Regions from separate parts of the Paenibacillus sp. MER 99-2 genome, predicted to be linked through region 1. Evidence: riboswitches for the same ligand, from Rfam matches in the RefSeq annotation. Region 1 holds a riboswitch; each other region holds the start of a gene.
What was found. Region 1 has a riboswitch for cyclic di-AMP ahead of M3636_RS05895 (3D domain-containing protein). Riboswitches for the same ligand answer to the same signal wherever they lie in the genome.
Positions count from the first base shown of each region.

Region 2: another riboswitch for cyclic di-AMP. It lies ahead of M3636_RS11180 (hypothetical protein); the one in region 1 lies ahead of M3636_RS05895 (3D domain-containing protein).
Region 3: another riboswitch for cyclic di-AMP. It lies ahead of M3636_RS28540 (C40 family peptidase); the one in region 1 lies ahead of M3636_RS05895 (3D domain-containing protein).

Region 1 is NZ_JAMAUZ010000001.1:1,291,941-1,300,053, reverse strand. It holds gene lpdD (prenylated flavin chaperone LpdD) at 1-254, opposite strand, end outside; gene M3636_RS05900 (polysaccharide deacetylase family protein) at 410-1,189, shown strand; gene M3636_RS05895 (3D domain-containing protein) at 1,371-2,045, opposite strand; cyclic di-AMP (ydaO/yuaA leader) riboswitch at 2,048-2,242, opposite strand; gene M3636_RS05890 (amino acid ABC transporter ATP-binding protein) at 2,638-3,360, opposite strand; gene M3636_RS05885 (ABC transporter substrate-binding protein/permease) at 3,347-4,804, opposite strand; gene M3636_RS05880 (M20 family metallopeptidase) at 5,058-6,254, shown strand; gene M3636_RS05875 (alpha-glycosidase) at 6,700-8,113, shown strand, end outside.
Region 2 is NZ_JAMAUZ010000002.1:81,846-89,958, reverse strand. It holds gene M3636_RS11190 (Nramp family divalent metal transporter) at 374-1,669, shown strand; gene M3636_RS11185 (HAD family hydrolase) at 1,801-2,484, opposite strand; gene M3636_RS11180 (hypothetical protein) at 2,666-3,064, opposite strand; cyclic di-AMP (ydaO/yuaA leader) riboswitch at 3,180-3,356, opposite strand; gene M3636_RS11175 (glutathione peroxidase) at 3,750-4,226, shown strand; gene M3636_RS11170 (hypothetical protein) at 4,375-4,557, shown strand; tRNA gene M3636_RS11165 (tRNA-Leu) at 4,735-4,817, opposite strand; gene M3636_RS11160 (urease accessory protein UreF) at 5,207-5,908, shown strand; gene M3636_RS11155 (hypothetical protein) at 6,185-6,388, shown strand; gene M3636_RS11150 (hypothetical protein) at 6,439-7,083, shown strand; gene M3636_RS11145 (urease subunit gamma) at 7,316-7,618, shown strand; gene M3636_RS11140 (urease subunit beta) at 7,637-8,023, shown strand; gene ureC (urease subunit alpha) at 8,020-8,113, shown strand, end outside.
Region 3 is NZ_JAMAUZ010000016.1:23,506-31,618, reverse strand. It holds gene rbsK (ribokinase) at 1-169, shown strand, start outside; gene M3636_RS28550 (c-type cytochrome) at 248-604, opposite strand; gene M3636_RS28545 (GNAT family N-acetyltransferase) at 759-1,250, opposite strand; gene M3636_RS28540 (C40 family peptidase) at 1,596-2,066, opposite strand; cyclic di-AMP (ydaO/yuaA leader) riboswitch at 2,070-2,207, opposite strand; gene M3636_RS28535 (carbamoyl transferase) at 2,461-3,303, opposite strand; gene M3636_RS28530 (M1 family metallopeptidase) at 3,314-5,305, opposite strand; gene M3636_RS28525 (YwhD family protein) at 5,407-5,910, shown strand; gene M3636_RS28520 (transglycosylase domain-containing protein) at 6,427-8,113, opposite strand, start outside.

The DNA of each region.
Region 1 (8,113 bases):
GCATCAAAATGAATGCCCATTATGACCGTCACCGTAACCTTCAACTGATGTGCCGCCTTGCGTGCAAGCCTCTCACATAGCTCCTGCTCCTTATGTCCTGGAACATGAACCGTAGCCCCACTAAGCCGCTCGTGATCTACATAATACGTTGCTACAGCGCCTATATGTGCGTCGCCACCTGTTACCAAGAATACTTTGTCGTGTCCCACTTCTAGAACTTGTAATCGAATGGTACTCAAATCATATTTACTCATGCTAATCCACCTATCCTTTTCTCTATCTCATGTTATGGTCCGAATTATGAACAAGATTAGAGTCACTGACAATGAAACATCTCACATGTCGAATAAATCAAGATTATATCGGGCATACCATAGAGAACGCATTTTGGGAAAAGGGGGCTGCTATTATGCGTATTCGCCTCATCGCATTATCATTTATCACGCTACTACTGAGCGGAATTTTCGCACCTGCTCATTTGTCAGCTCAACCGAACCAAGCTAGTACACCTGTCGACGCACAGGGCGATGAGCAACTCACACTAGGTCAACTTAGACAGAAATATTCAGATACGTTCAAGACAAATGGACCTTCCACGAAACAGGTTGCGCTGACTTTTGATGATGTTCCTGATCCAAGATTCACACCACAAGTACTGGATATTCTGAAGAAATATAAGGTCAAGGCGACTTTTTTTATTGTAGGCAAGCGAGCGGAAAAACATCCGGCTCTGGTTAAACGCATGGTTCGTGAAGGTCATATCATTGGTAACCACAGCTATAGTCACCCTGAATTCAGTAAGCTGACGATGAATGATTTTCGCAAACAAATTTTACATACCGGGGATATCATTCGCAATCTGACCGGGTACACGCCAAAAATGATTCGTCCGCCTTACGGGGACATTAATGAAAAACAACTCCAGTGGGCTCAAAAGCAGCAGTATAGCATTGTGAACTGGAACGTGGATTCACTCGATTGGAAAGGTCTTTCCAAAGACAAAGTGAAGCAGAACATCTTATCCGCGGTTAAACCCGGGTCAATCATTCTTCAACATGCAGGTGGTGGAGTAGGCTCTAATCTGCAAGGTACAATTGATGCGTTACCAGAAATCATTGAGGAACTGCGAAGTCGAGGGTATAGTCTTGTAACATTGGACGAAATGTTAAACATCTCGAAGAGTAAGTGAATTAAGTATTAACGTTTTGCAAGATCACTTCGATAATGAACTTTCGGTAAACACAAATGATGAATAACTGCATCTGCATCGTCTGATCCAAGGTTTAACTAAAAAAGGGCGTCCTCTACTCACATCAGACTGTGAATGGAAGACACCCTTTTTGATTACGCCTAGATTACTGGTACATATGTTATTTTAAAATGTAAAGCTCTACATCCTGAAAACCAAATGTGCTCACGGATTGTTTACTACCAGGAATGAAAATATCAACGCGTTTGCCTTTGATCGCACCACCTGTATCTCGCGCCGTAGCTACAAACGCTTGTTTCGGCAGTCCTGGGTGTGTGTGACCTGTCACAAGAACTTTCGTTCCCAGCGGGATCACACTTGGATCTACAGCGATTGTACCCAGCTCAAGCGGATTACCGAAGTAGTCCACTGCACCCCATTTGCCATTCTCCGATGGATCTGCTGAATAGGCAGTTGCCTTCATTTCAATCGTTTTACTGTAATCAAAAGTTTTGCCCCATGCTTCGACCACTTTGCTGTCTGCATTGACGTCCAGACTCGCTGTGGTGATCGTTTTAGCCTCTGCTTTGGCTGCTGGAGCGGCTGCCGCTGAGACGGTGTTGGCTTGTCCAGGTACAGTAATTTTTAGCCCACCATAGATGTTATAAGGTGAAATATTCGCATTTGCTTTAATGAGTGCTTCCATACCTACACCATACTGTTTGGATAAGGTATAGAAAGTATCCCCCTCTTTGGCCACATGAACAGAGTCAGCGTAAGCTGGAACGGCCTGAATGAGCATAGCTGCTGTCAGCAATGCTGTTGCTGCTTTTGCAATACGTTTCTTGTTAAACATGGTCTTCCTCCCTCATTATGCCTGCGAGGTTAGTTGTCGGATTCGGATGGAGGAAACCACCCTATAGGTTCAATCACATGCACTTTATCGTTATGTACGCCCTAATTCACCCCAAGCAGTACGTGATCATCAATCGTCGTATCTGCATCGTTACATCCCCCGCACTTCCTCCTCAGAAGTTTCGGCAGGAACAATATATCACAATATTGTAACCTAAAGTTGTAGTAAATCTTACCAGTACGTTTGCATTATCGAGATTTTGGTTAATAAAAGGAGCTTTTTCCGTACCTTTATTAGCTTATTTCTAACGAATAAATGACAAAAAAGTTACCTTTCATTTCATAAATCTTCTCGCTTATGACTCCCAAAAGAACAAATAAAACAGCCCTGTCAACGATGATGTCGACAAGGCCATTTTGTACTTTTAGTTTAAAAGGTGGTTCAAAAAGTCCGCTTTTGATTACGAAGGATGCCCTGAGGCATCTCAACGTCGAATATGGAATTCAGCCGAAATGTCCGTTGCTCACGTAGTTTTTCCTACGTTCCGCAACTCCATTTCTACCTTTATACCTTCGCAGCTTAGAACATGGTCTTATAACACTTTGGCAAGAAAATCACGTGTACGTGCATTTTTAGGTGCACCAAACACTTCATCAGGTGTTCCTTGCTCGATAATCACGCCGCCATCCATAAACAAAATCCGGTCTCCTACTTCACGAGCGAAGCCCATCTCATGTGTTACAATGACCATCGTCATCCCATTCTCTGCTAAACGTTTCATGACATCAAGCACCTCTCCAACCATCTCTGGATCGAGTGCTGAAGTTGGCTCGTCAAATAACATTACGTGTGGCTGCATCGCGAGTGCTCTCGCAATCGCAATACGTTGTTTTTGTCCACCGGACAACTGGTTAGGGTAAGCATCTTTTTTGTCAGACAACCCAACCGTTTTAAGCAAACCTGCGGCAATCTGATCTGCTTCCTGCACAGATTGTTTCTTTACTTTGATTGGAGCAATCGTGATGTTTTGCTGGATCGTTTTGTGAGGAAATAAGTTGAAATGCTGAAACACCATCCCCATCTTCTCACGCGTAGCATTGATGTTATGCTTCGGTTCTGTAATTGAGACACCTTCGAATAGGATCTCGCCTGACGTCGGCTGCTCAAGCAGGTTCAGACAACGCAAAAACGTACTTTTACCCGAACCTGACGGTCCGATGACAACGACAACCTCGCCTTTGCCAATGGTTACATCTATGCCCTTTAACACTTCATTTTTTCCATAGGATTTATATAATTGACTAACGTCGATCACTTGCATTCAACTTCCTTTCCAGTCGTCCCAGCAGCTTGGACAATATGAAGGTCATTACAAAATAAATGGCTGCTGCAATAAGGAATGGATTCATTCCTTGGTACGTAATATTTTTGACCACACTTGCCTGATACATAATGTCGACCATACCAATCACTGAGATAATGGAGGACTCTTTAATAATCGTTACGAACTCATTACCAATTGCAGGCAAGACAGCCTTGAACGCTTGTGGCAATATAATGTAGCGCATCGCTGCACCTCTACCCATTCCAAGTGAACGAGCAGCTTCTAATTGACCACGATCCACACCTTGAACACCTGCACGGAATATCTCCGCAAGGTAAGCACCACTATTAATGGAAAGTGTAATTACACCGGCTTGTAGCGCTGAGAAGTTAATTCCAAAGGTTAAAGACAATCCATAGTAGATGATCATCAATTGCACCAGCATTGGCGTACCGCGAATAAGTTCAACATACGCTGTACCGATCCAACGCAGAATAGCCATATCATGCATCCGGAACATACAGATAATCAAACCGATGATTACCCCGAATAATACACCGAGTGCAGATAACAAGAGGGTGTAACCTATACCTGTAGCGTAGAAGCTTTTGTATTCCCAGAATACTTGGAAAATATTTTTGGTATCTTTACCCGCCATCAATTGGCTTGCTTCCGTTACCATTTCTTCAATTCTATTTTCGCTCTTAAGACGTTCCAACGTGCTATTTACCGCATTCAGCAATTCTGTATTGCCTTTGCGAATCCCGATCGCAGCCTCGACCTGCTCTTCGTCCACCACAATCGGAGCAAGCCCAATGACATCATCCAGATAACCAGCAGCTACGGTATCTTCTACAATCGCTGCATTTACACGCTTGGTCTGCAACTGCAGAACGATATCGGAGATTTTATCCAATGCCGTTAATTTGGCACCTGAGATCCCCTGTCCAATGGTTTCCTGAATGGACCCCTTTTGAACCCCGATTTTCTCATTTTGCAGATCCGCCATCGTTTGATATTTATTTGTATCCTCGGTGCGAATCATAATAACTTGTTTCGATTTATAATACGTATCAGAGAAATCGATGCTTTTCTTACGCTCATCCGTTGGTGTCATGCCTGAGATAACTAAGTCCACACGACCACTTTGGAGTGCCGGAAGAAGTCCGTCGAATCCCATATCCTCAATGACAAGCTCTGCTCCTAGATCAGCAGCGATTTCTTTTGCGATTTCAATATCAAATCCAACAATTTCATCTTTTCCATTAATCACTTTATGGAATTCATATGGCGCGAAGTCGGCGCTTGTGCCGAGCACCAATTTTTTACCGCCTGAACTGTCCGTAGTGCCGCTTGCGAGTGCCGCTGGTACAGCAACCGTCAACATCAGCACAAAAGTCAGCAGCATCATGGTATAACGACTAATCAATTTCAACCCTGTTCTCCCCTTACAATACTTTGTATACGACTTTGTCCATGTTTTTACTTCACTCGATATAATGTGCTTCTAAATAGCTACCCATAAAAATGATGCCTAAGCCTCATATCGATGCCTGAGTCATTATAAAGTACAATGCATGATTATGCAATGCATTTTGTTTTTACAAATCTTGACTTGTTTCTGAAAAATATGAACAAACATGATATAATCATTTCACATTTTTATTTTTTTGCAGAAGGAGTCCACTATGACACATACTAAATCACACATTTTAACGGTTATTGACCAATATGCTTCCCGTTTTAAAGAAATTTCATCATACATTGGTGCAAATCCCGAACTTGGCAACGAAGAGTATCTTGCCTCCGCTCGCTTAAAAGAAGAATTAACGTATCATGGCTTCGAAGTAGAAGCACCGATCCTCGGCCTTGATACAGCTTTTATCGGAACTTACACCGCAGCTAAACCTGGGCCAACCATTGCTTTATTGTGCGAATATGATGCCTTACCTGAAATTGGTCATGCCTGTGGTCATCACCTCATCTGTATGATGAGTCTCGGTGCAGCTGTAGGTCTGAAGGCAATCCTCGATGAAGTTGGAGGAACCATTAAAGTGTTCGGTACACCTGCCGAAGAGACGCGTGGTGCCAAAGTTCCTATGGCCGAGGCGGGCATGTTCGATGACTGTGATATTGCCATTATGGCTCACCCTTACTATGCCTTTGAGAGATCAGGAAGCTCGCTCGCGATTGATGCTGTGCAGTTTGAATTCCATGGCAAATCGTCTCATGCTGCTGCTAGTCCGCACGAAGGAATCAATGCACTCGATGCCGTCATCCAGACCTTTAATGGCATTAATGCTTTCCGTCAACAAGTCAAAAGCACAGTTAGAATTCATGGTGTAATCAATCATGGTGGGCAAGCCGCGAATATTATCCCGGATTATGCTTCTGCTCAATTCTATGTACGGGCTGCAACTCGTAAAGAATTGAATGTCCTTACTGAGCGGGTGATTCAAATTGCTGAAGGATCGGCATTGCAGACTGGATGTAAGCTGGTCACGTCCAACTATGAAACTTCTTATGATGAGATGGTTACCAACGAGCGGTTATCAATCACATTCAGCGAAAATTTAGTTCAGCTCGGGATTCCACAAGAAGAGATTGTAAGTGGCAATGATCATGGCTCGATGGACATTGGTAATGTATCCCTTCGTTGTCCAGCGATTCACCCTTACATTCGTGTTGTGGATGAAGTTCATACCTTGCATTCCATTGAATTCCGCGACTTAGCTCTACAGGAACGTGCGCTGGACGGCATGATTCTGGGTGCCAAAGCGCTTGCAACAACAGCTTATGATGTATTAACTCAGCCGGAATTGCTAGAAGAGATCCAGTCCGAGTTTAAGCAACTTGAAGAGGTTGTTCAAAAAGTCCAATTTTGATTACGAAGGATGCGCGAGCGGCATCTCAGCTTCGAATATGGGATTCAGCCGAAATAAGTGGATGCTTACGAAGCTTGTTTCCTTCGGAAACAATGTAGTTGCTCACGTAGTTTTGCCTACGCTCCGCTACTCCATTTCTAGCTTCATCCCATCTTCTCGGTACTGAAAACCGCTCTTTTTGAACACGCAATTAAATATTAATCAGATGAACTAAATCGTACTGCTTAGAGTCTACTCACTCCCTTAGTTAGGAAGTTTAAGAGTAGACTTTTTTCTTTATGTAGCGTATGTATAGAGACCACCAACCTGGAGATGCTGTGAAAAGGATATTGTAAATGTTGAAAATAATGCATGATTTCCACAAATTATGCAAGAAAAACGATTCAACGCTCGCTAACTTGGTTATATACACATACCCTATCTTAAAATTTCAGGAGGTGCTGTCATGCTACTCGAAGCGTTGTACCACGTTCCTCGAGACAAATGGGCTTATGCCTACGATCCGTCTACGATTCATCTGCGTGTGCGCACCAAGAGAGATGATGTACAGTATGTAACTGCACTGACTGGTGACAAATATAATTGGTCAGGAACCTTTAAAGAAATTCAACTTGAGAAGGCTGCCGCGGACAGTATGTTCGATTATTGGGAGATCGCGGTTAAACCAAAGTTCAAGCGAGTATCCTACATATTTCGAATTACATCAGGCTCGGAAAATATTTATTTGGCTGACGATGGCATCCATCATACCCCGCCCTACCCAACTGGAGGATATTACGAGTTCTCTTACATTCATGAAATTGATGTATTCAAGGTACCAGAATGGGCAAAGGAAGCTGTCTTTTATCAAATCATGACCGAGAGGTTCGCGAATGGTAATCCAGATTTGAATCCCGAAGAAACACAACCTTGGGGTGGCACACCTGAACTGGATAATTATTTTGGTGGTGACCTGCAAGGTGTATTGGATCATCTACACGATTTAACCGAGCTAGGCGTTAACGCCATCTACTTCACCCCCCTCTTTCAAGCCAACTCCTACCACAAATACGACACCATTGATTATAAAAAAGTAGATCCGCATTTTGGAGATAATGAATTGCTCAGCCAAGTAGCCGAAGCCTGCCATCGCCGTGGCATTCGCGTTATGCTTGATGCGGTATTCAACCATTGCAGTGAAGACTTCCCCCCTTTTCAGGATGTGCTAAAGCACGGACAAGCTTCCAAGTATGCAGACTGGTTCCACATCAATGAATTCCCCGTACAGATCAAGGATGGTATCCCCTCCTACGACACATTCGGATTTTATGGCAACATGCCCAAATTCAATACAGCTAATCCTGAAGTTAAAGCTTATCTCCTCGACGTCGCTGAATATTGGATCAAAGAAATTAAACTGGATGGATGGCGACTGGATGTCGCAAATGAAGTGGATAATCATTTCTGGCGTGACTTTCGTAAAGTGGTGAAAGCGGCTAATCCTGACGCATATATCGTAGGTGAAGTGTGGAGTGATTCCTTGACCTGGCTCATGGGAGATCAATTCGATTCGGTGATGAATTACCCTTTTGCGGATAAAGTGCTGGAATTCTTCTGTGGGTCGATGGATGGTTACAATTTTGCAAACGAGATGGGGACACTTATTATGCGTTATCCCCAGCAAACGAATGAAGTTATTTTCAATATGTTATGTAGCCACGATACCCCACGTTTGCTATCCAGAAGTGGACAAGATAAACGAAGACTGAAACTTGCGGTTGTTTTCCTTTTCACTTACATTGGAACCCCATGTATTTTTTATGGAGATGAGGTCGGCATAAGTGGTGAAGGTGATCCAGATTGCCGCAAGTGTATGGAGT
Region 2 (8,113 bases), on a different contig from region 1:
CCTTCACTTTGTTTTTTTGCTGCCTACAATTCATTTTAAACTTCTGGCTCATTTTGAAACGCATGTTGGATTCATATTCAGCTTTTACATCTTTCTTATTTTCATGCAAATAACACTCAAAGGCTGAAATTTCTAATCGATGGGTAATATACAGTTGAGCATGATGAAGACATCGGCTTATTTTTGTGTAGATACACAAAAGTTGCACTAGACAAAAATTATTGAAGGAGTACAATGTAAGAATAAACATAAAAATTTAGATATATCACATATCACATGTTGTCTCATTATTATTTCAAAGTCAGGTGATTATTGTATGAGTAAAAGAAATCCGTTCAACGCCCCTTCCAGAGAATCGCTATCCACGGCTGGAATGGCTCCTTCCCTTGGGGAAGCTCACAACTCCATGAAGGTTCCTCAGAACGCGGCTTGGTGGAAAAAGTTCCTCGCTTTTGTTGGCCCAGGCTACTTGGTAGCTGTCGGATATATGGATCCCGGTAACTGGGCAACAGATATCGCAGGTGGTTCACAGTTTGGTTACACACTACTGTCCGTTATTCTGATCTCGAATCTGATGGCTGTTGTGCTACAATCGCTCGCGGGTAAGCTCGGGATCGTCACAGGACGCGATCTTGCTCAAGCCTGTCGTGAACGCTTCAGTATGCCAGTGGTCATCATGCTCTGGGTACTCTGCGAACTTGCCATTGCAGCCACTGACCTCGCGGAAGTTATTGGTTCCGCTATTGCCTTGAAGCTGCTGTTCAACATTCCAATGTTATACGGCGTTATTATTACAGCTGTGGATGTACTATTAATCTTAGTATTACAGAATAAAGGCTTCCGGGCGCTCGAAACCCTTGTAATTGTGCTTATGGCAACCATTGCCCTCTGTTTCGGTATTGATCTGTTTTTGGCAAAACCCGATATGGGCGGAGTGCTTCACGGTTTTGTACCTAGCACTGAAATCCTACAGAATCCGGCCATGCTCTACATCGCCATCGGTATTATCGGAGCTACTGTCATGCCGCATAACTTGTATCTGCATTCCTCCATTGTGCAGACACGTCAGATTGAACAGACACCACAGGGTAAAAAAGAAGCTATTCGTTATACAACCATGGATTCTACGATTGCACTTACACTCGCGCTGTTCATCAACGCAGCGATCTTGATCGTATCTGCGGCAGTATTCCACAGTGCCGGTATGACACAGGTTGCCGAGATTGCAGATGCTTACCATCTGCTCACACCTCTGCTTGGCACCACTGTTGCAAGTGTTCTCTTCGGCGTTGCCCTGTTGGCATCTGGTCAGAACTCGACACTTACCGGTACTCTCGCTGGACAGATTGTTATGGAAGGGTTCCTTAACATTCGAATCCCTGCATGGTTGCGACGTCTGGTCACTCGCCTGATTGCAATCATTCCTGCCGTCATTGTTACCGCTATTGCAGGAGAGCACGGAACAGAGGAACTGTTGATCCTAAGCCAAGTTGTACTTTCCTTACAGCTTCCTTTTGCGGTTATTCCGCTGGTCATGTTTACGAGTGACAAGAAGAGTATGGGTGCATTCGCGAACAAACTTTGGTTAAAAATCACGTCATGGATCATCGCTGCAGTCATCGTTGTCCTGAATGTGTACCTCATTATTCAGACCATAGCACTGTTCTAATGTAAATAAAGAGCCGACTCATGCAAGTGAAATGTTCACTTGAAATGGGTCGGCTCTTATTTATCCTTTTCCAGAACTATATGCTCCAGTAGGGTCATCAGCAACGAAGAGTATTTTGGAGTATATATCTCCTAATCTTGATCTGGTAAAAGTAAAGGAAGAAGCTGCTCTAGATTATCAATTGTCCAATCCGGGTGATCCTGATCTTCAAGCTCAGGCTGGAACCGTCCATACCCCTGTAAAATGCGTATCGTTAGCATTCCAAGCTTCTTCGCCGGAACGATGTCATTATCAATGCGATCTCCGATCATAACCGCTTCCTCAGGCCTGCACCCTGCCTGCTTCAATGCCACCGCATACAGTTCACGATCAGGCTTGGACACTCCTTCTTCAGCCGAGCAGGCAAGCACATTCACATACTTACGCAATCCATAACGCTCTAACCGTTCCTCCGTGCCCGGACTCTGATTAGCAATGATGCCAATGCGATAATACCGTGACAGTGATTTGAGCACTGAACCTGCGCACGCATAGGGCTGCTCAAGCTCTTTGCGAAACTTCAATTTAGCCTGAATCTGCTCTCTATGCTGTTCATCGCTAATCAACGTGCGTATCGCCACTTTCATTGGCCACGCCTCATAGTTTCGGTAACAGGTGACAAATATCTCCCGCACAGTCTCGATCTGCACCGGATATCCAAGCGCACAGGCTTCTCTCACAAACTGACCGATAATATCGTCTACAGGCTCCCATTCGTCTACTAGCGTATCTCCTACATCGAAGAACAACCATCTTAACCCACGTACATCCGGCACATCTATTCCTCCTTGTCAGCTACGGGAAACTCTTGCTGCATCCCCTGAACAATAAAAAAAGAAGACCCACTTCATGCATGAGTCTCCTCAAAATTCCGTTTACCATTTGTTCATAAGTTTAATGATCTAATATTTCAATTATATCAGGCACCTAACAAGGGAGCAATTATCGGTTGCAACATCAACCGTTAAGTAGGAAACCCACTTCTCCATTTAATGAATAGACAATCCGATCGGCACCCATGCCTCGATAAATTCCTTTTGGATGGCTCTGTTCAGTAATCACACACAGTGACTTAGATGTCCACGAACGACAGATCTGCAAATAACGACAGGTCAAGTTCAGACTATTCTCGAAAATAAAAACATTACCTACACTGCTCTGAGGTAAAAACCATTTTTCAGCCGCAGCTGTATTCATGCGAATGACATGCTCTACCCCGAATTTCCGGAGTTTCCTTTCTTCCCCTGCACTGTTGGTCAGAACGGCAAACGGCATTTTTTTGTACATCAACAGTTTGATAAATTTACGCCCCGCTTCATTCGGAGCAGTCACTAGAATCATCTCATTATCCATCATTCGTTCCTCCCTTGGCGTGAAAAGACAACAAAAAAGAAGCGTGGGGGACCAAGGCCTCCCGGACGCTTCTTAAAGAATCCATGGCAAAAACACCATGAACCAGCGTACGGCTTGTTGCCTCTCCCTTTAACGCTTACGAGGTTAGCTGACGGATTCGGGCGCGAGAGTCGCCCTATTTCCGGCTGTTACCGGAAAATTCACCCCATGGATCCATACTGCCCTAGAACAGCGCATCCTTTTGGTTCCCCCGTTTTCCACCCATGAATGAATGGAAACTCAGCGATTAAAACATCGTTCTTACATCATGACTGATTAGATCGATATTATCGTTTGTTTCGTTTTTTCATGTACAATAGAAATTAAATTAGAAATTACGATATGAATCATACACCGAGGTCATGTTGATGTAAAGTGTACACAGATCACCGAATCGACGGATTTATGCCGTTTCAACCCAATGATATCGCTTACAACATATGTTTGCTTCATCCATCTCCTTGAAACTCTCTAATTCTCGTGATCACAGAAATCACCTACCTATTCGGCCCTATGGAGAGCGATTCAAGCTCCTAAATGCACCAGAACTATAATTATCCAATATTAGTTTTGCATTATTTAATTGTAACCAATATAATAGGTATATACGAAAAAGGAATCATTTATTTTGATACTGGAGGCGATTTTCATGACCGTTTATGAATACAAAGTTAATACCCTTCGAGGCCAAGAACAAGAAATGTCTCAATACCGGAACAAAGTGCTGCTTATTGTGAATACTGCTAGTAAGTGTGGATTGACACCACAATTCGAAGGACTGCAAGAGCTGTACAATAAATTCAAAGACCGCAATTTTGAAGTCCTCGGATTCCCGAGCAATCAGTTTGCACAGGAAAAGGGTTCATCCGATGATATTGCTGAGTTCTGCCAAATGAACTATGGTGTAAGCTTTCCTATGTTCGAGAAGATCGATGTCAACGGGTCAAACGCTCACCCCCTATTCCAACATCTCACCAAAGAAGCTCCAGGCCTACTCGGCTCCAAAGCAATCAAATGGAATTTCACTAAATTCCTCGTGGATCAGGAAGGACGTGTCGTGAAGCGTTACGCACCCAAAACCACCCCTGATCAGATTGAAGCTGACATCGAGAAATTATTGAAATAAATTGAACAACCAACTGCCACCTAACCGGAGACCCCAGCGCTAAGCAGGAATTTTCCAGTTGGTGGCTTTTTTTTGCACTCAAGAGCTTATTTTGACATAAGAACTTATGATAGACATTAGAGTGTTCTGTTGAGAGGAGTGATGTGGTATGAAAAACGCACTTATCGATTTACAACCTGTGACTATTGAGAATTGGTATGCATGTACTCAGCTTAAAGTTAAGCCAGAACAGCTTGCTCTATTTCCTGCACCTGTCGTTTATTGGATTGCGGAATCTAAATATGTTAGCGATTTCGAATTACGATTGCCGGAAAATTGTACGAATCGTTAGGTTTTATGCGAATTAGTGAAAAGGTCATCGATGGCGAAATTTTACGTCTGCTTCAAGTTTGATCTTTGAAAACTGAACAACATTGTTCAGGCTTAATGAAGTTAGAATAAAATAAAACGTTAGAAACAAAAAAAGAAGCCTCCATGTTCGGAAGCTTCTTCTTATCTTGCATTATGATGCGGTCGAGAGGACTCGAACCTCCACGGGCATACGCCCACTACCCCCTCAAGATAGCGTGTCTGCCATTCCACCACGACCGCATGTCGTAAATTATCGGCAACAAAATTGATTATACAGGGTTTCATTATAAAAGTAAAGCACTTTTTAATTTCAGTTATTTCACACGATAGTCCACCTCTAACTGCATGAATCGTCATATTCCCACAGCAGTTGCATATCCTTGAATTCGACCTACTTCCCTTCCAATAAACAAGAATATCATTACGCACTTCAACACATAACTAATTATGTTATTATAATTAACATAATAAAGAAATTTAAATAAAAATAACAAGATTTAATTGACAAAAAGCGAATAATAATGTGATTATATATATCATATAATTCGGATTCAAACTCATAAACAGCATCTAAACGCAATAAAATGTTATATATATTAACATTTAACGAACGTAGGAGGCGAAAGATTGTGAACCGTGGGAATAAGCTGCTCGATTATGTCAAACTGCTTGATTCCTCTATTCAAGTCGGAGGGTTCACTCATTCATTCGGCATGGATGCACTTATAGCAGAAGGATCAATCCGTGACGTAGCAGACCTGGAATCGTTCATGCGTTGTCAATTGCATCCAAGCATTGTCCGCCTTGAAGGAATGGCGATTAAGGGAATCTACAGCGCAGCAGATCAGAAGGATACATGGCGAACAGCTCTTATTGACAAACTGGTTCACGTCCAGCGAACCCCTCCAGATCTCAGGGAACATTCCTCCGCTATGGGCAAACGGTTAATCAAGCTTGCTCAAGCTCTCCATCCCTGGATCGACTTCAGAAAACTAGAACACACGCTGTCCACCTATAATTCAGTTGGATGCCTATCCACTGTTCACGCCTGGATTAACCACCACCTTGATATCCCCGTCGAGGAGGCGGTACTCGGTTATCTCCACTCAGCCTCAAACGCATGCATAATTGAAGCCTCGAAAGCCCTCCCCCTCGATCGTCAAAACATACAGGAACTGCTGGTTCACCTGACCGCAGACCTGGAGCATGAATGGAACACCGTTAGCGCCTCCGCTGCGGATGAACCAACTCAAGCAACAACGACGTCAATGAAGTCTCTATTCCCAAGCTGCCACATGCTTGGAGCTGGGTTACACGCGTTCAAAGCATAACAACTCACTTACGCATCCACGCACCATCCGCAACGCACACCTCTAATTGAACAAAAACACGCCGCAACTCCTTTGTTGGCGTGTTTTTTGCGATTCATTTATGGAGGAATTTGCGAATTTACGTCATTTTAAATCATAAAATACACTTATTTCCGTCTTTTTTAATTGTTACATGACGCAATAACGTATATAATGTAATATACAGCTCGCATCTCCCTACATTTTACCCGAAAAAGGAGCGACTGAATACTACTTATAACCTAGGGGTGAACCCTTTTGAACAAAAAGAAACCCGTGACCCCATTCGGATGGGCTATCAAACGCCGTTTAACCGAACTCCAGATGGATCAGAAAACATTTTGCGAACAACACGACATTCCGCCATACCGTCTATCGAATCTAATTCACGGCACACGCAAGGCTACCCGATTCCGCAATCAGGTCGCAGATATTTTACAAATTCCAGACGATCTCCGCTAGCAGAGCACCATGTCTTATGCGCCAACTGACCACAAGGAGGGTTTCACACAATGAGTTACTTAACAACCGATCTAGAGAAGTTATCTTATCAATATATGCGCCACCAGCTCATTATTGTAGATCACCATTGGACTATTCGTAGCTGCAACAACGCTTGGCGACAAGGACTTGGCCAATTGCATGACTACACGCACTTACCAGCGTATTATTATTCCGCATCCGGCACGCTCCCTTATCTCAACTTATTAGAAGCATGGACATCACCTGATCGAGATCATCAGAGCAATAAGACGATCCAGCGACTCAAAAACATTCGTACACCTTTTGACAGTAACCATACATACGACATCACGATCCACCTGCCCAACTTGAAACAGAGGTGGTTCCGCTTAGAACTCACTCCCTTACCCACAACAGACTCACCTTGCACCTCCGAACTAGCCCTAATCGCCCACACCGATGTCACAGAACAGAAACAGGCCGAGCAACAACTTCAACAAGCATTATCCGAGGTACGCACACTACGCGGACTCCTTCCCATATGTGCTGTATGTAAACAAATTAAGGACGAACAGGATACATGGAATTCCGTCGAGAGTTATCTCAAAAAGCACACCCATGCCGAGTTCACCCATGACATTTGCCCAGACTGCATCCGTAGGGTGTACCCACAATATTCCGGAATTCTGGGTTAGAATCCAATCGACTGTTAAAGTTGTATCAAAAGAAAACACCAAACTCCCAATGTTACTATACATAACACATTTATGAATTTCCGCTCATAGAAAATACCAATATTATTCAAATTACATTGACAACGAACCTACCCTGTGTGAGTATATTTAACATAACAATTATATAAGATGAACATGATTTTATTCACTTATATAGGAGATCAAGACTTCATAAGGGAAAGGTCGGATTACGTTGCACTGGACTGAGCAGGAAAAAGAAAAACTCCTGATTACCGTAGCCGCTAACCTCGCCCGAGAGCGTAAAGGTCGAGGACTTAAGTTGAATGTTCCCGAAGCTATCGCCTTATTGACCTCTGAACTCATGGAGCGCGCGCGTGATGGCATGAGTGTTGCAGAATTGATGCGATATGGAGGTACCATTTTGAAACGCGAGGACTGTATGGAAGGTGTACCTGATATGATTCCCGAGGTACAGGTAGAAGCTACTTTTCCCGATGGCACAAAGCTCGTCACCGTACACGAGCCCATACGCTAAGAAAGGCAGGAGAACGCCATGATCCCTGGTGAATATCGTTTGAAGCAGGACGACATCATCTGTCATCCCGATCGCCCAACAGTGCGATTACTTGTCTTGAACCGTGGGGATCGCCCCGTACAAGTTGGTTCCCACGTGCATTTCTATGAGGTTAACGCCGCATTGGACTTTGATCGCACAACCGTTTACGGACATCGTCTACACATCCCCGCAGGCACCGCTGTTCGGTTTGAGCCTGGCGAAGAGAAACCTATTGAGCTTACAACCTTTGGCGGCAAACGACAAATTCATGGTTTCAACCGTTTAACCGAAGGCGCTATAGATACCCCTCCCGACACCCAGAAGCTAGACACCTTCCTGAAAACTTTTGCACCACTCAAGCAGAATGGGAGTGACTCCCCATGAAATCAATGACCCGTGAGCAATACGCCTCCATGTTCGGACCCACAACCGGGGATGCCGTCCGACTAGCAGACACCGATCTTTGGGCCGAGA
Region 3 (8,113 bases), on a different contig from region 1:
CAACGGCGCGCTGGCGGTAGCCCTCGCGCGCGGCGAGACGCTTGACGCGGCAGTCAGCTTCGCTATGGGCGCGGGCGCGCTATCCGTGACGAAGCTGGGTGCCCAGTCCGGAATGCCGTCTGCAGATGAAGTAGAAGCATTTCTTGCGCAGCAGGCAACGAGCAACTGAGTACATCATCCATGTGTGCAAATACAGAGAAGAGGCTGTTACCCCTGGTAAGGAGGTAATAGCCTCTTCGTTCACCTGTTACTTTTTCTCGGCGAGCCACATCGCAATGTTGGCAATCTCTTCATCTTGCAGTCGATCCTTGAACGCAGGCATGCCGCCTTTACCTTTGACGATCGTGGAGTAGATCTTCTCGACGTCATCCTGACTTCCGATGTTCGCAAGAGCCGGGCCTACGCCCCCTTGAAGCTGATCCCCATGACAGGAGATACAATTGGCTTTTACCAGTGCTTCAGCCTGTCCGGCATCCATTGTGACTTCCGGCATAGTTGGTTTAGCTTCTTGAGCAACCTCTTCTTTTCCTGGAAGCGTAAACATTAAAATAATAGCTAACGCGCACGCTGCAAAAAATACCCCGCTCATGATCCATTTGTGCATCCCTTATGTCCCCTCCAGAATGAAAGATCATCTAACTGAAACTGTCCATATCATTATAACGGAACTATCCACGACATCATAGCATTTTGTGGTAATTTTTTGAAACTTATCATATGAAACCGGGAATGTCCTTAACTCCTAATGGTCCTGTAAGTTAATGAGCTCCTGCATACACCATACAATAAAAAGGCTGCAAACCGGTAGGGGTTTGGCGTTCATATGTATCTTGGGTGATAAAACCGACCTTTTCATAAACCCGAATGGCTCGGGTATTCCAGGTGAGAACTTCTAAATCAATTTCATTTGAAGGATTCCTTCGGATCGCTTCCTGTACAATCGCAGACACAAAATCCACGCCTTGTCCATGACCGCATCGTTCGGGATGCATACCCAGCCCAATTCGGGTAACACCCACAAGTGGAAAGAACTGTGCGAATCCACAAATCTCATCATGCTTGTCAAAAATGACAGCATATTGATCTTTCCGTAGCTGCACATCCCCAAATTCGACTTCAAGTGCCTTCATCTGCTCCCAAGGAAGCCAGCTATAAATATTATAAGGCGGGTCGTAATGCCAACTGCATATCTGCTGTGCGTGTTCCTCTTCCATAGGTTTAACGTGAAACGTCACAGAAGCTTCGTCCATACTTCCTGCACGCTCCTCTCATTTGTAGGATAGGTACCAGGTACCTCTTCAAAACGGACAAGCTCCTAAAAGGTGATGAATCGATCCTACAGATCATGTGTAAATGTATAGATATTCCTAACGCTACTCTACAGAACGTGGTGTCGTTTTGGCAAGTCTTCGTAAAATAGAAAAAAATTGAAACAAAAGATTGGTTTATTACGTTTATATTACAATAGGATGGGTAAAAACATCTTAAGGGCACGGACGAGAAAGCACAAAAAAACCGCCGGATACATTCCTGCGGAGAATGGATCGGGCGGTTCTGTTATGCTTGGTTACAGTATGATGTTGCTCAGCTTGTCCTTAGTCACGTGCGAGTGTTTCATATGCGTCCGTGCTCATAATACGTTTAGCGCCAACATAACGGTTAGCCCAGTAGTTTTCGCTCAATGCGCTGATCGTAACGCCTTTGGAAGAAGAAGAGTGTGCGAACTTACCTTCTCCAACGAAAATACCTACGTGTGAAATTCCACTGCCTGAAGTATTAAAGAATACCAGATCGCCAGGTCTCATTTCTGAACGGGACACAGAGTCACCCATTTCGAATTGGGAGCTTGATTGGCGAGCCAAATCAATGCCAAGCTTGTCGAATACATACCGTGTAAATCCAGAGCAGTCAAAGCCGTTAAGCGTTGTTCCTCCGCTTTTGTATGTAGTTCCCATTGCTGAGTCGATTACTTCATCCATTTTTGAATCTGCGAATGCGCTGCCAGCTCCAAGTGATAATGCAAATGTGAGGCTAAGTACAGCTGCGGTTAGTTTCTTCTTGAACAAGAGATATACCCCTTCCAATGCCTGCGAGGTTAGCTTAAGGATTCGGTTGAAGGTCCCCTATGATCCCTCTGTAGCAAGATCAATTCACCCATAACTGGTTCCCCCGCTTCCCAGGTGCTAGGAATTTGGCTATGCTAGTTGTGCACCTGTGAAATCAAGAAATGACGATTAAATTTTAAGTAGTTACAAATATGAAGGTAAAGATTACAAAGTTGTTACTAAAAACTCACTGCGATTATTGTAACAGAGGAACACTGCTTTGGCAACGTTTAGCAGTAAAATTAGCAAAAAAAACCTCGACCTTTGACGGGGAAAGGTTGAGGTTTGCTTTTGTGAAGCGCTATCATCGCGTTTATGTGACATGGAGATGGTAACAAATTTTAACCTGTTTGAATCAACCTCTAGTCGACTTGGACTGCCATAAGCGGAAATGAGCACATATCTTCCATAGAGACATGAGACAGCGAGCCAGCGGATACGTTTGCTGTAATATAAGGCCAGCGAGGCCTGTTAAGAACCATGATGCTGAAGTAAAGGCACCGAAGAGAAGCAGATGCAGCCCTCCCAGAAGCACAGCGATGCCAATTACAGACACGATATGACGAAGTGCGATCCATAGAGCGTATAATATACCGTGTGCCCGGCCTTCGCCATCTGGAGCTGATGCACCGAACTGCATGTATAACATCACATGGTGAATAATCCAGCCGTACACGATCCACAGGGCGACATATGGAATGCCAGGCAGTAACAGTTGTAATGAATGGAATCCATTCATTAGAATGGCGTACAGTTTTGGCACAAGCCAGTAGGCGGGTAACAGCATCAGCAACGTTCTTATGAAGTGCAACAGTAACATCGGTTTCCACAACACTTTGATGCCACGGACAAAAGGAGTTCGTTCCTCAGATTGATTAAAATGCTGTAATGAATACAACAGCCCTGCTTGAATGAGGGGAGTAATCAGCATGCGTAGCAGCAGCATGGCTCCAAGAATCCATAGATACCGATGAACCTCAGGATGAGTAGAGAGACTCAGTTGGCTCTCCATTTTGAACAGCAGCGTACTGAGCTCTCCAGCATCCGTGACAGGATACCGAAGCAGCAGCGGGACTACTGCGGACTGCACTAACCGATAGATAAAGTATCCCCATACTAATTGATAGATGAATAGTAGTGCGGCTATGAACATGTGCTGACGGACGAGAAACCAGCCTTCACGTATTTTTGCTTTCACTGTCTCCACCTCACCATGACAGACTTCCGAAAATAGCTTCTATAAGCTTGGTCGTGCTAAAACTCCAGCGGAATTTAGTTGGTTCGTCCAATTTGGCTTTTAGGAAATTGTCCATATGACGGTTCTCTAGTACCACAGTGTATAGAGGGTCGGTCATGGCCCAAGAAACCGGAGAAGTATAGGTAAGCTTATAGGTGACTCGATCCTCGTTTCCGTTCCATTCCTTGTTCACGATATGCCCATCCTCGAACACAATTCGAACAGGAACCTTCATATAATTGCTTCCCTTTTTCTGAATGGTCACAGAGGATTCATACACCTCTTGATCACCCTTCTGAATCGGAGTTACGCTGATTTTCTCTACAGCGAAGTTTGCCATCCCATCGCCATATACATATTGATCAAAGTACGTAGACCATGAAGTGCGAGTAACTTGTTCCACGACCTTTTGGAAATCTGCTGAAGTGGGATGTTTGAAACGGTACTTCTTCACATAGGTAGAGAGAATGCGTTCCATTGTTTTGGAGCCGACTTGTTGTTCGATACCGAGCAAGACAAGCTTACCTCGTGTATAGACATTTGCTGCATAATGGTTCTGTGAATCAAATTTCCATGCTTCCTGTGTCAGTGGGGCGGGAGACGTGATCAAGCCTGCTTGAACAGGTAAGTTAGGGATTAGGCCATATTCTTGCTCCATTAATTTATCCTCTGCATAAGAGGTGAATCCCTCGTCGAGCCAAGCCTCCTCGAATTCATTGCTGGCGAGCATACCATAGAAATACTGATGACCAATCTCATGCACGACGGTTCGTTCCAGATCATAACCGGGTGTCGTATCATCCGCCCCGAAGGCAGTCACCAACGTTGGGTACTCCATGCCGCCTGCACCATTTCCGGTTTTCGGAGGAACGACGATTGAGAGTGTGGAGTATGGATAAGTGCCAAACCATTTGCTGTAATTCGCCAAAGCTGCCTTAGCAGCATAGAAGTAACGTTCTTTTAGATCCTGGTGTGCTGGGTCAAGATACAGTTTGATCCTTACTCCAGGAACATTGGGTGCAGAGAAAGGCTCCTCGGCATAAACAAAATGAGGTGAGGCCGCCCATGCAAAATCATGGACATCGTCGGCATAGAATTGATAGATTTTTTCTTTATTCTTCACAACCGCTTGCTGCGTTGGAAATCCTGTTGCGGCTACCTTGTATGATTCCGGTACTCGAATGCGTACGCTATAGATACCGAAGTCGGCATAAAATTCGGAATTGCCGTGATATTGGTGCAGATTCCACCCCTCGGTTGTCCGGCCTCGTCTACCTGTAGGCTCATAAACGCTAATTTTGGGAAACCATTGCCCTGCCATTACAAAATCGTCTGCGGTTCCCATGCGTGCAAAAATTTTGGGTAGCTGTACTTCAAATCGAGTGTGCAGCGTTATGCTCTCGCCGCCCTTCACCGGTTTAGGCAATCGGATTTTGATCAGAGTTTTATCTTTTATATTGCCGTCATCCGGCTGTACGTATTGCATGCGATGTAAAAGCGACAGACCATCTTCTGTTTTCATCTCCGTGATCTTCATGGAGCCATAACCATCTGTGGGCATAACATCCCCACGAAGCTTCCCACCAGACTCCTTCATAAAGGTAGTGTCTGAAGAGGAGAAAGCATTGGGATACAAGTGGAAATAAAGCTCGTTAACCGTTTTTTTACCTGGATGAGTCCAGGTTAGTGTCTGTGTTCCCTGTAACACATTTCCGTCCACCAACTTTACATCGATGTGATATTCCACCACTCGATCGCTGAACACTTCAGCCGTCGGGGTCTGCACGCTTTCTGGAGGTGCGGAGGTTTGGGTTTTTGCTGGAGGCTTGCCCACTTCTGGGGCGAGCACAGGCAATTCGGATGTTATGGAGCGAGTGTTTCCCAGCGTAATCCACGCTCCTGCAATAAGCACACACAGGGCGAGGAATGCGGTGAGCCAACTCTTGGCGCGTCGTGGAATCATCGTTAAATACCTCCCGTTGACAAGCATCTACAGCATGTATATGTTTGCAATGGGACGAATATTAGTTAAAATATTTGTATCAACCCTTGGAGGCTATAAACATGGAACAAAACGAGCAAAACGGCAAAAAACAAATTGCCTTGAATATCGTTAGTGCAAAGAGCAAACACAAAGGTTTCGGTGCGGGTTCTATTGATCTGAATAACTTATCCCCGGTCATTATTGATCAAGGCGAAGCCAAGATTGATATTGGTGCGATGCACGCGAAGAGTAAAGTGGAGCGTGGCATCAAATTTTCGACCAATCGTGAGGATGTACCTAATGGACGCCAAGTATGGCTTGTTTGGGTAGCTGTAGATCGTACAGAGCAGGGACAGCTATATGGTGGTGCAACGGCTTGTGAGATGTGGATTGATACGGAGGCTAAGCGTGGATGGAAATTGCTTGCCGATCATGTGAATCGGATGGATTATGCATTGAAACGCCGCTTTATGTTGGATGATCTAGGTCCAGAAGAACGTGCAGCACTGAAGACACTTCTGATCTCACATAATGAAGAATGGTGGAACGCTTCACCGGATGTATTGAAGGATGCTTTGTCCTAGGCAGCCCAATTTGTTTCAGTACGTTTGATTAAACTAAATCATTAGATTAAAAAAGCCCCGTTACCTTTATAGAAGGGAATGTCACCTGTTTATTACAGGAGTCAGTCCTAACATCAGGTACGGGGCTTTTTGAATGTTGTTCAAGAGCGGCTTTCCTTTTGAAGTGTCTTATAGAGGATGTTCAAAAAGTCCGCTTTTGATTACGCAGGATGCCTAAAGGCATCATCAACGTCGAATATGGAATTCAGCCGAAATAAGTAGATGCTTACGAAGGTTGTTTCCTTCAGAAACAATGTAGTTGCTCACGTAGTTTTGCCTACGCTCCGCTACTCCATTTCTATCTTCATCCCATCTTCTCGGTACTGAAAACCGACCTTTTTGAACACGCACTTATACCACATTCACCGTGAGAACGAGCCGGACAGACTTCCGCTCAGCGGGGCTATTGATTGCAAAGATAGGGAGCCCTTCTGCTGAAAAGTGATGATGACGCAACTACGTCATTACGTGTTTACGTCATTCCACCCACCAACGTTTGAAATCTCTCCACCATGAATGTTTTTCTTCCTGTAGACCCTGTTGCTGCTGCACCTCACGAGTCATATCATCGCTTGTGGAGTCCGAATCGTCTGAAGCGCTGCGACATACTTCCGTTGGCTCCGTTCCATCAATAAATACTTCAAGTCGTTTCTCTGGGCAACCATTCCCAGCCAGTTTACCGGATTCAGGATCAATGTAGACACTGACAACGTTGTCAGGCACCGAAAATATTTTGGGTGGAACACTTGCAAGTGCTTGTTCCGTAAACTGGGCGAACATAGGTGCCGCGCGGCGACCATCTGCGGTGGAGATCGCTTTGCCTTGATCATACCCGACCCAGACAGCGGTCGAGAGTTCAGGGGTGAATCCGACCAGCCAGGCGTCTGTATTGGTTGTTCCTGTTTTACCTGCAACAGGTCGCTTGATGGTTGCTGAGACACGATTCCCTGTTCCACCATTTTCAAACACACTCTCCATTAACCGAGTCAACACGTAAGCAGCCGCGGGCTCAACGACCGTTTCTGCTTTGGTCTGAGGTGCTTCATATAGAACACGACCTGCGGCGTCAGTCACTTGTAAAATAGCAACAGGGGGTGTGCGTTGACCACCTGCAGCAATGACTGAAAAGGCAGATGCCATCTCCAATGGGCTAACAGGTGAGGTGCCGAGTGCAAGGGAAGGGACAGCACTCATACTGCTTGTAATCCCCAAATTTTTGGCCATACTTACAACTTGCTCTGGCCCAATCTGCATGATCGTATTAACCGCATAGATGTTGTCGGATGCTGCGATCGCCTTTCTCAGATCGATTTCACCAAGGTACTTGTCACCGAAGTTTCCGGGTTTGTACGTCTTACGATCTTCGTCGTAGTGAAACAAGGTCGGCTCGCTGTTGAACATGGATGCACTCGTGAGCTGTTTAGACTCCAGTGCGGCCAAGTACATAATGGGTTTGAATGCTGAGCCTGGCTGGCGCGTCGTTGCCAGCACGTGGTTAATCTGATTGGTGCGATAATTTTTGCCACCGACCATTGCTTTGATATAGCCTGTGCGAGGGTCAATGGAGACCAGTGCAGTTTCAAGCTCACTTGCAGCATCCATACCCTTGGATACGGCATCTTCTGCAGCCTTTTGCACACGCAGATCAAGAGTGGTGTAGATATTTAATCCCCCATGATCGAGCATCGCTTCACTGATGCCTAGTTCCTTGATGGCTAGATTCCGGATATAGTCTCGGAAATAAGGAGCTTTTTCCACCGTTTTCCGTTCACTTTCCGGTCTGAATTGGAGCATTTCCTCGTAAGCCTTATCCGCTTGGGTTTGTGTAATCTCGCCGATATCCGCCATGGCATTTAATACAATCTTCTGTCGATCCTTGGCATTCTTCATGTGATTATATGGAGAATAATAGGTTGGGCCTTTCGGAATACCCGCCAGCATAGCACTTTCAGCGAGATCTAGTTGTTTAGCGCTTTTGCCAAAATACATGCGTGAAGCAGCCTCGATACCGTAGGCTCCATGACCATAATAGATCTCATTCAGGTACATCTGTAGAATCTCGTCCTTGCTATATTTCATTTCGAGCTGAGCGGTGTACATGGCTTCTTTGGCTTTACGGGTCCATGTTTTCTCGTGAGACAGGTACAGATTACGTGCAAGTTGT